Regions from separate parts of the Kitasatospora sp. NPDC001540 genome, predicted to be linked through region 1. Evidence: riboswitches for the same ligand, from Rfam matches in the RefSeq annotation. Region 1 holds a riboswitch; the other holds the start of a gene.
What was found. A riboswitch is a leader RNA that binds a small molecule or an ion and turns the genes downstream of it on or off. The one in region 1 is predicted to bind S-adenosylmethionine.

Region 1 (5,308 bases):
CGCCGTTGTAGGCGCGGGCGAAGGTCTCCGGGTCGATGTCCAGCATTCGGACGGCCTGTCCGCCGACGTCGTGCCCGGCCCGGTCGAGGCGTCCGTCGGGGGCCTGCCGGGCGGCGGTGCGGTCGGCGTCGGAGAGCGCGGCGCAGACCCAGACCGCGTTCGGGTCGTCGATCGCGGAGAGCCCGGAGACCAGGCCGCCGCCGCCTCTGCGGAGGGTCAGCGTGCCGTCGTCCTCCGTGCGGAAGGACACCGGACCGCGGTTGGAGGCCACCAGGATCGGGGCGGCTCCGGACTGCTGGGGGCGTTCGGACACGTGATCGGCCATACAGCCAACCTTGCCGTGCGATCAGCCGACCAAACCACTCGGCGCGGCCCGCGGCGGGTGAACTCTCGGGGTCAGCCGCCGGTCACGGAGCCGTTCGGCGGGCGCGGTACTCGGGGACGGTGGCCATCGGGGGGCGTTCGGTGGCGGGGACGGGGTGGGTGCGGGGGGCGAAGCCCTCGGGGGTGCGGGTGTACTGGGTGAGCAGCGGGCGGACCAGGTCGGGGTCGGCCTTGAGGCGGTGGGCGCGGTCCAGGCGTTCCAGGGCGGTGCGGTAGATGGTGGCGGCCATCCGGCCGAGGGCCTGGCCGTCCTGGTGCCGGTGATGCCGGACGCCGACGTCGACCTGGGCCAGCGCGTCCAGGCCGACGAGTTCCAGGGCGTCCACCAGCAGGCCGAGCTCCACGCCGTAGCCGGTCGGGAAGGGCAGCCGTTCCAGCAGGGTGCGGCGGGCCGCGTACTCGCCGCCGAGGGGCTGGACGAAGCCCGCGAGCTGGGGCCAGTGCAGGTTGAGCAGGGGGCGGGCGACGAGTTCGGTGACCCGGCCGCCGCCCGCCGGGACGACGGCGCCGCCGTCCTCGAAGGGGCGGTCGTACATGGCCTTGACCAGGTGCAGGGCCGGGTCGGTGAGCAGCGGGCCGATGGTGCCGGAGACCAGGGCGGGGTCGAACGCGCGCAGGTCGGCGTCGACGAAGCAGACGATCGCGCCGCTGGTGACGAGCAGCGAGCGCCACAGCACCTCGCCCTTGCCGGGTTCGGCGGGCAGCCGGGGCAGGATCGCGTCCCGGTGCACGACCCGGGCCCCGGCGGCGGCCGCGGCGGCGGCGGTGCCGTCCTGCGAGCCGGAGTCGACCACCACCAGCTCGTCCACCAGCGGGACGCGTTCGACCAGCTCGGTGCGGATCGCGGTGACGATCTCGCCGACGGTGGACTCCTCGTCCAGCGCGGGCAGCACCACGCTGACCGTCCCGGCCGCCCCGGCGGCGCGCTTGGCGGCCAGCAGCAGGTCGAGCGGACGGTCGGCGGCCGTCCAGGACCGGCGCCGCAGCCAGTCGGCGACCTCCGGCAGTGCCGCGGGCTCGGGCTGCTCCGGCAAGTCTCGCTCCCTGTCTCGTTCGTCTCGGGTGTCGGACGCGGGGGTCTGTCCGACCGGGCCTTCGGATACAGTCTTCGTACTGCGACCGTGCCTTCGCACGCGGGGGCCGCTCGCAGCGTACGACCACAACTTCACAGAGCTCATCCAGAGGGACTGAGGGAACGGCCCGTTGAAGTCCCGGCAACCCTCCCGCGCGGCCTGCAGGCCCGGCGGGACAGGTGCCAATTCCGTCCCGGCGCAACCGCGATCCGGGGAAGATGAGGAGAAAGGGCCTCGCCACCATGGCTGTTGACACCGCCGCACCCACCGCCGTCGACCTCGGTCCCGCGACCGCGCTGTCCTGTCGCGAGTGCGGTGCGCGCTCCCCGCTCGGGCCGGACTTCGCCTGCTCGGAATGCTTCGGCCCGCTGGAGATCGCGTACGACTACGCGGGCTACGACGCCGAGGAGCTGCGCAAGCGGATCGAGGCCGGTCCGGCGTCGATCTGGCGCTACGCCCCGCTGCTGCCCGTCCCGGCCGACGTGGCGGGCAAGCCGAACCTGAACCCGGGGTGGACCCCGCTGGTCAAGGCCGACAACCTGGGCCGCGAGCTGGGCTTCACCGGCCAGCTGTACGTCAAGGACGACTCGGGCAACCCGACCCACTCCTTCAAGGACCGGGTGGTGGCCTGCGCGATCGAGGCAGCCCGCGCCTTCGAGTTCACCACCCTCTCCTGCTCCTCCACCGGCAACCTGGCCGGTGCGGTGGGCGCCGCGGCCGCCCGGGCCGGCTTCAAGTCCTGCGTGTTCATCCCGCACGACCTGGAGCAGGGCAAGGTCGTGATGGCCGGGGTGTACGGCGGCGAGCTGGTCGGCATCGACGGCAACTACGACGACGTGAACCGCTTCTGCTCCGAGCTGATCGGCGACCCGGCCGGCGAGGGCTGGGGCTTCGTGAACGTCAACCTGCGCCCGTACTACGGCGAGGGCTCCAAGACCCTGGCGTTCGAGATCTGCGAGCAGCTCGGCTGGCGGCTGCCCGACCAGATCGTCATCCCGATCGCCTCCGGCTCCCAGCTCACCAAGATCGACAAGGGCCTGCAGGAGCTGATCAAGCTCGGCCTGGTCGAGGACAAGCCGTACAGGATCTTCGGCGCCCAGGCCGAGGGCTGCTCCCCGGTCTCGGCCGCGTTCAAGGCCGGGCGCGACGTGATCAAGCCGGTCAAGCCGGACACCATCGCCAAGTCGCTGGCGATCGGCAACCCGGCCGACGGCCCGTACGTGCTGGACATCGCCCGCCGCACGGGCGGCGCGGTCGAGGACGTCACCGACGCCGAGGTGGTCGAGGCGATCAAGCTGCTCGCCCGCACCGAGGGCATCTTCGCCGAGACCGCGGGCGGCGTCACCGTGGGCGTGCTGAAGAAGCTGGTCGAGAACGGCCTGCTGGACCCGTCCAAGGAGACCGTCGCGATCAACACCGGCGACGGCCTCAAGACCCTCGACGCGGTCGCCGACGCCGGCATGACCGCGGTGATCCGTCCGACGCTGGAGTCCTTCCGCGCCGCCGGCCTCGCCACCGCCTGACAGACCCAGCCGCAGGACACCCCGCCGTAGGACACCCCCACGCCCCGAGGAGCACCGCATGAGCGCCACCGTCCGCATCCCGACCATCCTGCGCACCTACACCGGCGGCGCCGCCGAGGTGACCGCCGAGGGCGCCACCCTGTCCGCCGTGGTCGCGGACCTGGAGGCGAACCACCCCGGCATCGCCGCCCGCCTGCTGGACGACACCGGCAAGCTGCGCCGCTTCGTGAACGTGTACGTGAACGACGACGACGTGCGCTTCGCCGACGGCCTGGAGACCGAGGTCAAGGACGGCGCCTCGGTGTCGATCATTCCGGCGGTGGCCGGCGGCTGCTGACCGCCCCGCATTCCCGCGGCCGCCGTTTGGTTCGGAATTCAATTTTCCGGACCGGACGGCGGCTTCGTGCGTACGCCGGGGGCAATGGCCCGGCACCTGCGGTTTTCCCGCCGGGCGGGGCGCCGGAATTCCGCCCGACGGCGGGGAGTAGAGTGCCGGTCAGGGCCGTTTCCCCGCTGCGGCCCGGTTCAATCATCGATTTCCGCGCCGCGCCCCGCCCGTGCGGGACCCGTTCCGTCCCGCGCGCTGAGACACGCGCCGGACAGCTTGCCGCCCGTTCTGTCAGGCCGCCGTCAGAATTGTTCCGGCGTTTTGCGGTGACGCGTCCGTTATGTCCGGTGGCAATTGTCGACCGATGTTCCTTTCGCCCCGTCATATCCCCTGCGTAGCCCGGGCTTTCCCCGGAAATTGGGCCTGTTGCACAGGGCGCATATCCGGATACATTCAGCCGCGACAGAGGCTGCGCCGTACGGGGGGGAGTCCCCAGGCCGGCCTTCCAGACCTCCGGGTCCGCGTCCCGCGGATCTCTGAAGGGCCAGCACAGCACAAGGGGAGTTCGGAATGGCTCAGGGCACCGTCAAGTGGTTCAACGCCGAGAAGGGCTACGGCTTCATCGCGGTCGACGGTGGAGCGGACGTGTTCGTCCACTACAGCGCGATCCAGATGGACGGCTACCGCACCCTGGAAGAGGGCCAGCGGGTCGAGTTCGAGATCTCGCAGGGCCAGAAGGGCCCGCAGGCCGACATGGTCCGCGCCGCCGGCGCCTGAGGTCCCGGCGGACCGCAGGACCGCACGCACCGCGCCAGACGCACCGACAGGCCCGCCCCGACGCCGCACGGCGTCCGGGGCGGGCCTGTCGGCTTTCCCGGCGGGGCCGCCCGCAGGGCGCCAATGGGCTTGCACTCGCCACCCGAGAGTGCTAATCATTGGCGTTAGCACTCACAGCGTGAGAGTGACAAACGGACCGGGCCGGTGAGGCCCCGGAAGCGGTAGGGGAAGGGACCCCCGCTCTCCTGGGCCGTCCGTCGCGGGCACCCCTTGGTCCGAGCAGTCGACCGTGTCCCGGAGGACCACTTCTGATGGCCAAGATCATCGCCTTTGACGAGGAAGCCCGCCGCGGCCTTGAGCGTGGCATGAACCAGCTTGCCGACGCCGTGAAGGTCACGCTCGGCCCCAAGGGTCGCAACGTCGTTCTGGAGAAGAAGTGGGGCGCCCCCACCATCACCAACGACGGTGTCTCCATCGCCAAGGAGATCGAGCTCGAGGACCCGTACGAGAAGATCGGCGCCGAGCTGGTCAAGGAGGTCGCCAAGAAGACCGACGACGTCGCGGGTGACGGCACCACCACCGCCACCGTGCTGGCCCAGGCGCTCGTCCGCGAGGGTCTGCGCAACGTCGCCGCCGGCGCCAACCCGATGGCCCTCAAGCGCGGCATCGAGAAGGCCGTCGCCGCCGTCTCCGACCAGCTGCTGGCCCAGGCCAAGGACGTGGAGACCAAGGAGCAGATCGCCTCCACCGCCTCCATCTCGGCCGCCGACACCCAGATCGGCGAGCTCATCGCCGAGGCCATGGACAAGGTCGGCAAGGAAGGCGTCATCACCGTCGAGGAGAGCAACACCTTCGGTCTGGAGCTCGAGCTCACCGAGGGCATGCGCTTCGACAAGGGCTACATCTCCGCCTACTTCGCCACCGACCTGGAGCGCATGGAGGCGAGCTTCGAGGACCCGTACATCCTCATCGCCAACTCCAAGATCTCCTCGGTCAAGGACCTCCTCCCGCTGCTGGAGAAGGTCATGCAGAGCGGCAAGCCGCTCGTCATCATCGCCGAGGACGTGGAGGGCGAGGCCCTCTCCACCCTGGTCGTGAACAAGATCCGCGGCACCTTCAAGTCCGTCGCCGTCAAGGCCCCGGGCTTCGGCGACCGCCGCAAGGCCATGCTCGGCGACATCGCCATCCTGACCGGCGGCACCGTGATCTCCGAGGAGGTCGGC
Region 2 (5,308 bases), on a different contig from region 1:
GCCCGCGCCTGCGCCGAGCAGCGCTACGAGCACCGCTGGGGCGCCGTCCCGACCGAGTTGCTGGGCGGCCGCCCCCTGACGGCCGCCCAGCTGTCGGTGCTCCCCCCGGCGGCGCCCGGCTGCGTGCTTCCGGCCACCCCCGGCAAGATCCCCGAACTCTCGGTGCTGACCGCGCTGTTCGTCCACGCGGGCTGGCTGCACCTGATCGGCAACCTGCTGTTCCTGTTCGTCTTCGGCCCGGCCGTGGAGGCCCGGCTGGGCCGGGTCCGCTTCCTGATCGGCTACCTGGGGATCGGCTGCCTGGCCACCTACGGCTACGCGCTGGCCGAGGCGGGCACCCCGGACGCGGTGCGGGCGCTGGTCGGCGCGTCCGGCGCGATCGCCGGGGTGCTGGGCGCGTACCTGCGGCTGTACCCGAGGGGCCGGGTGACCGCGCTGGTGCCGCTGCTGCTGTTCCTGCCGCTGCGCTTCCCGGCCTGGCTGGTGCTCGGCCTGTGGTTCGTCCTGCAGTTCTGGTCGGTCACCTCCGGCGGCGACGGGGTGGCCTACCTGGTGCACGTGATCGGCTTCGTGACGGGCTGGTTGTTCGCGTGGGCCGCCCGTCCGTCGGGCGATACCCTGGGCGGACCTTCTCGAACAGGAGTCGCCCAGTGATCACCGCGATCGTCCTCATCAACACCGACGTCGACCGGATCCCCGAGATCGCCGAGGCGATCGCCGCGATCGAGGGCGTCAGCGAGGTCTACTCCGTCACCGGCACCTACGACCTGGTCGCGATGGTCCGGGTGCGCAACCACGAGGACCTGGCCGAGGTGATCCCCGGCCGCGTCAACAAGGTCCCGGGCGTCACCAACACCGAGACCCACATCGCCTTCCGCACCTACTCGCAGCACGACCTGGAGGCCGCGTTCTCGCTCGGCCTGGACGGCTGAGCCTCAGCCCTGCTGCCGGGTGTCGGCGACGCAGCGGCCGCCCTCGTTGCGGTAGCTCCACTTCGCGCCGTCGCTGACCAGCTCCCGCACCGCGGTGAGGAACCGGTCCAGGTGCTCGACGGGGGTCCCGGCGCCGAAGCTGACCCGGATCGCGTTCAGACTGCGCTCCCCCGGCAGCGACGGCTCCGGCGCCCCGCACTCGCTGGGAGCGGCCTCCTCCCCGCCCAGCAGGGTCCGCACCAGCGGGTGCGCGCAGAACAGCCCGTCCCGCACCCCGATGCCGTACTCGGCGGACAGCGCGGCCGAGAAGTGCGAGCTGTTCCAGCCGCGCACCACGAAGGACACCACGCCGACCCGGTCCGAGCCCTCGCCGAACAGGCTCAGCACCCGCACCTCGGGGATCGCCGCCAGGCCCTCGGTCAGCTTCGCCACCAGCGCCCGCTCCCGGGCCTCCAGCGCCTCGAAGCCCGCCTCGTCCAGCGCCCGGCAGGCCGAGGCGATCGCGTACGCGCCGATCACGTTCGGCGAACCGGCCTCGTGCCGGGCCGGGCCGGTGTGCCATTCCACCGCGACCGAGCCGTCCAGCTCGCGGGCCACCGTCCGGCTCGCCCCGCCGCCGGCCAGGTACGGCTCGGCCGCGTCCAGCCAGTCCGAGCGGCCCGCCAGCACCCCGGCGCCGAACGGCGCGTACAGCTTGTGGCCGGAGAACGCCACCCAGTCGACGTCCAACTCCCGCACCGAGACCCGGTGGTGGGGCGCCAGCTGGGCCGCGTCCAGCACCACCCGGGCGCCGTGGCGGTGGGCGACCGCGGTCAGCTCCTTGACCGGCCACAGCTCGCCGGTGACGTTCGACGCGCCGGTCACGCAGAACAGCTTCGGCCCCTCGGCCGCGCCCAGCAGCGCCTCCTCCAGCGCCGACACCGCCTCCGCGTGCGAACGCGGCGCCCGCAGGTAGCGCACCGTCAGGCCCTCGCGGCGCCACGGCAGCAGCGAGGCGTGGTGCTCGGTCTCGAACGCGAAGACCTCGGTCCCGGCCGGGAGCGCCCCCGCCAGCAGGTTCAGCGAGTCGGTGGTCGCCCGGGTGAACACCACCTGGTCGCCGTCGCGCAGGTCCAGGAACCCGGCGACGGTCCGCCGGCTCTGCTCGAACAGGTCGGTCGACAGCTGCGACAGGTACCCGGCCCCGCGGTGCACCGACCCGTAGTACGGCGCGTACGCCGCGACGTCGTCCCACACCCGCTTCAGCGCCGGGGCACTCGCCGCGTAGTCCAGCGCCGCGTACCCGACCTTCTCCCCGGACGCCAGCGGAACCTCGACGTCCCCGCCCAGCACGGCCAGCGGCTCGCAGATCTCGGTGGCAACGGACATGGGTGCACTCCTCCACGGGGTCAGGACCCCGGAGGTGCGACACCGGAAGTCCGCGCTTGCCACGCGGACCTGTCGCCGCGCAGCCCGGTCCTCACCCAGGGCACCCCGCCACGGACGGAGGGTTGCCGGACAGCCAGCTGGGGCTTCGCGCTGTCACTCATGACCTGGCGAAGAGATTACACGAACCCCGCCCCGTCTCAACCCCCGTCCACATCCCGGAACACCCTTCGGCAGACGAGCACGCACCATCAGGGGCTCGGGGAACGGCAGAGCCCCATCAGGGGCTCGGGGAACGGCGAGTCCGTGCTGCTGGCGGCCGGAGCCCATCGGAGGTCCGCGCCGCTTCGGGCCGCAGTAACAGAACCCGAAGCCACCGCACGCACCGGCAGTGCACCGCCAGCAGCCCCGAGCTCGCCGTTCCCCGGGCCCCTGATGTCGCGCCTCGCCGTTCTCCCCGGGCCCCTGAAGGTACCTGCGCCGCTACGCGTGCGTGGCCTCCGCCCAGCGCTTCAGCAGCGCCCCCGCCGCGCCGGAGTCGATCGCCGCCGCCGTCCGCACCATCGCCGCCGCGATCTGCTCGGTGAGCGGCGCGTCCGTCAGCTCCAGCGCGACCAGCGCGGCCGCGCTGTTGAGCAGGACGGCGTCCCGCACCGCCCCGCGCTCGCCGCCCAGCACCCGGCGGGCGACCTCCGCGTTGTACTCGGGGTCGGCGCCGCGCAGCGCCTCGATCCCGACCAGCTCGATGCCGACCTCGCGCGGGTCGAACCGGGTCTCGGTGACCCCGCCGTCCCGGATGACCCACACGTTCGAGGTGGTGGTGACGGTCAACTCGTCGAGCCCGTCGTCACCCCGGAAGACCAGCCCCTGGGCGCCGCGCCGGGCCAGGACCCCGGCGATCAGCCCGGCGAGGCGGGTGTCGAAGCAGCCGATGGCGTGCGAGGTGACCTTGGCCGGGTTGGTGAGCGGGCCGAGGATGTTGAAGACCGTGGGGACGGCCAGCTCGGCGCGCGCCTGGGCGGTGTGGCGCATCGAGGGGTGGAACTTCGCGGCGAAGCAGAAGGTCAGGCCGACCTCCTCGGCCACCGCCGCGACCCGCTCCGCGGAGAGTTCCAGGTTGACCCCGAGCCGGCCGAGCACGTCCGAGGAGCCGGAGGCCGAGGAGGAGGCCCGGTTGCCGTGCTTGACGACCTTCGCCCCGGCCGCGGCGGCGACCACCGCGGACATGGTGGAGATGTTGACGGTCCTGGCCCGGTCGCCGCCGGTGCCGACGATGTCGACCGCCGGGCCGGGGATGTCCAGCGGCAGGGCGTGCGCGTACATCGTCTCGACCAGGCCGGCGATCTCCTCGACCGTCTCGCCCTTGCCGCGCATGGCGACCAGGAACCCGGCCACCTGGACGGGGCTGGCCTCGCCGTTCATGATCCGGTCCATCGCCCAGGCGGTGTCGGCCTGGGCGAGGTCGTTGCCCTGCAGCAGCGAGCTCAGCAGGTCCGGCCAGGTGCGGACCACCTGCGCGGGGTCGCTACCGCCGTTCGCAGAGTGCGCGTTCACCATGGCCGACTCCAGCTCTCGTCTACGTCCCAGAGGAATGGACGTCAGCCTATCGAGCGAGCGGGGACGGCCGCCCGGGGTTGCCGTCCCCTTCTCTCCAGTTGAGACGCTGCGGCGGGAGGGTCGGCGGGTCAGCGCCCCGCGGGTGCGCGCCGGGCGAGCCGGGCCCGCAGCAGCGCGGTCGCGGCGTCGGCGAGGGCGACCGGGTCGACGGGGTGCGAGATGGCGGCGTCGGCCCGGCTCCAGGCGGCGAGCCAGGAGTCCTGCGGGCGGCCGATCACGACCAGGACCGGCGGGCAGCCGTAGATCTCGTCCTTCAGCTGCCGGGTCAGGCCGAGCCCGCCGGCCGGGACGGCCTCGCCGTCCAGGACGCAGAGGTCGATCCCGCCCTTCTCCAGGGCGCGCAGCACCGCGGGCGCGGTGGCGCACTCCAGGTACTCGAGGGCGGGGACGTCCGCGGCGGGCCGCCTGCCGAGGGCGAGGGTCACCTGCTCACGGGTGTTGCGGTCGTCGCTGTAGACGAGAACGGTGAGCGTCTCGTCGGAGTGCTGCGCCATGGCCCCTGCTTCCTGGTGCTCGTCCTCTTATATGTGTGCCCATGCCGGGCGGCCCCGACCGAACGGCCCAGTGTGACCCGGGCCACGTCCTGGGACGGATGCTACTCCCGCGGGCCCGTCCTGCGGAGACCCCGGCGCGATCTCGCTCAAGCCGCCGCGCCCCGGGGTCACCCCGCCGGCCCAGCGCGCTCACCCGTCCGAACAACCGTCAGAAAACGGACGGTGCGCGAGGCGGGCATACCTCACGCACCGGACACTCCGAGGGAGACCCCCCGGCGTGAAGACGGAATAAGGGACCGACATAATGTCCGTCGTGGCGACAGCAACAGCAACAGAAACCGGACACGCGCACGGAGCGGTCAACAGGCCGAACCTGGTCAGCGTCGGAACCATTGTCTGGCTGAGCTCGGAGCTGATGTTCTTCGCGGCCCTGTTCGCGATGTACTTCACCCTCCGCTCGGTCAAGGGTGCCGAGTTCTGGCACGAGAAGGCCAGTGCCCTCAACGTGCCGTTCTCCTCGGTCAACACCACGATCCTGGTGCTCTCCTCGCTCACCTGCCAGCTCGGCGTCTTCGCCGCCGAGCGCGGTGACGTGAAGAAGCTGCGCTCGTGGTTCACGATCACCTTCGTGATGGGCGCCATCTTCATCGGCGGCCAGATCTTCGAGTACACCGAGCTGGTCAAGAAGGACGGCCTGTCGCTGTCCTCGGACCCGTACGGCACGGTGTTCTACCTGACCACCGGCTTCCACGGACTCCACGTGACGGGTGGTCTGATCGCCTTCCTGCTGGTCCTCGGTCGGACCTACGCGGCGCGGCGCTTCACGCACGAGCAGGCCACCGCGGCGATCGTGGTGTCGTACTACTGGCACTTCGTCGACGTCGTGTGGATCGGCCTGTT

Region 2: another riboswitch for S-adenosylmethionine. It lies ahead of ACFY00_RS01440 (aminotransferase class V-fold PLP-dependent enzyme); the one in region 1 lies ahead of thrC (threonine synthase).

What each region holds. Positions count from the first base shown of each region.
Region 1 is NZ_JBIAVO010000006.1:71,797-77,104, forward strand. Features, by position in the region: gene ACFY00_RS10265 (trehalose-6-phosphate synthase) at 1-325, opposite strand, end outside; gene ACFY00_RS10270 (glucosyl-3-phosphoglycerate synthase) at 408-1,418, opposite strand; SAM riboswitch class I at 1,556-1,682, shown strand; gene thrC (threonine synthase) at 1,700-2,980, shown strand; gene ACFY00_RS10280 (ubiquitin-like small modifier protein 1) at 3,039-3,317, shown strand; gene ACFY00_RS10285 (cold-shock protein) at 3,879-4,085, shown strand; gene groL (chaperonin GroEL) at 4,397-5,308, shown strand, end outside.
Region 2 is NZ_JBIAVO010000001.1:315,133-320,440, reverse strand. Features, by position in the region: gene ACFY00_RS01450 (rhomboid family intramembrane serine protease) at 1-654, shown strand, start outside; gene ACFY00_RS01445 (Lrp/AsnC ligand binding domain-containing protein) at 651-932, shown strand; gene ACFY00_RS01440 (aminotransferase class V-fold PLP-dependent enzyme) at 936-2,300, opposite strand; SAM riboswitch class IV at 2,348-2,465, opposite strand; gene trpD (anthranilate phosphoribosyltransferase) at 2,781-3,854, opposite strand; gene ACFY00_RS01430 (hypothetical protein) at 3,983-4,408, opposite strand; gene ACFY00_RS01425 (heme-copper oxidase subunit III) at 4,713-5,308, shown strand, end outside.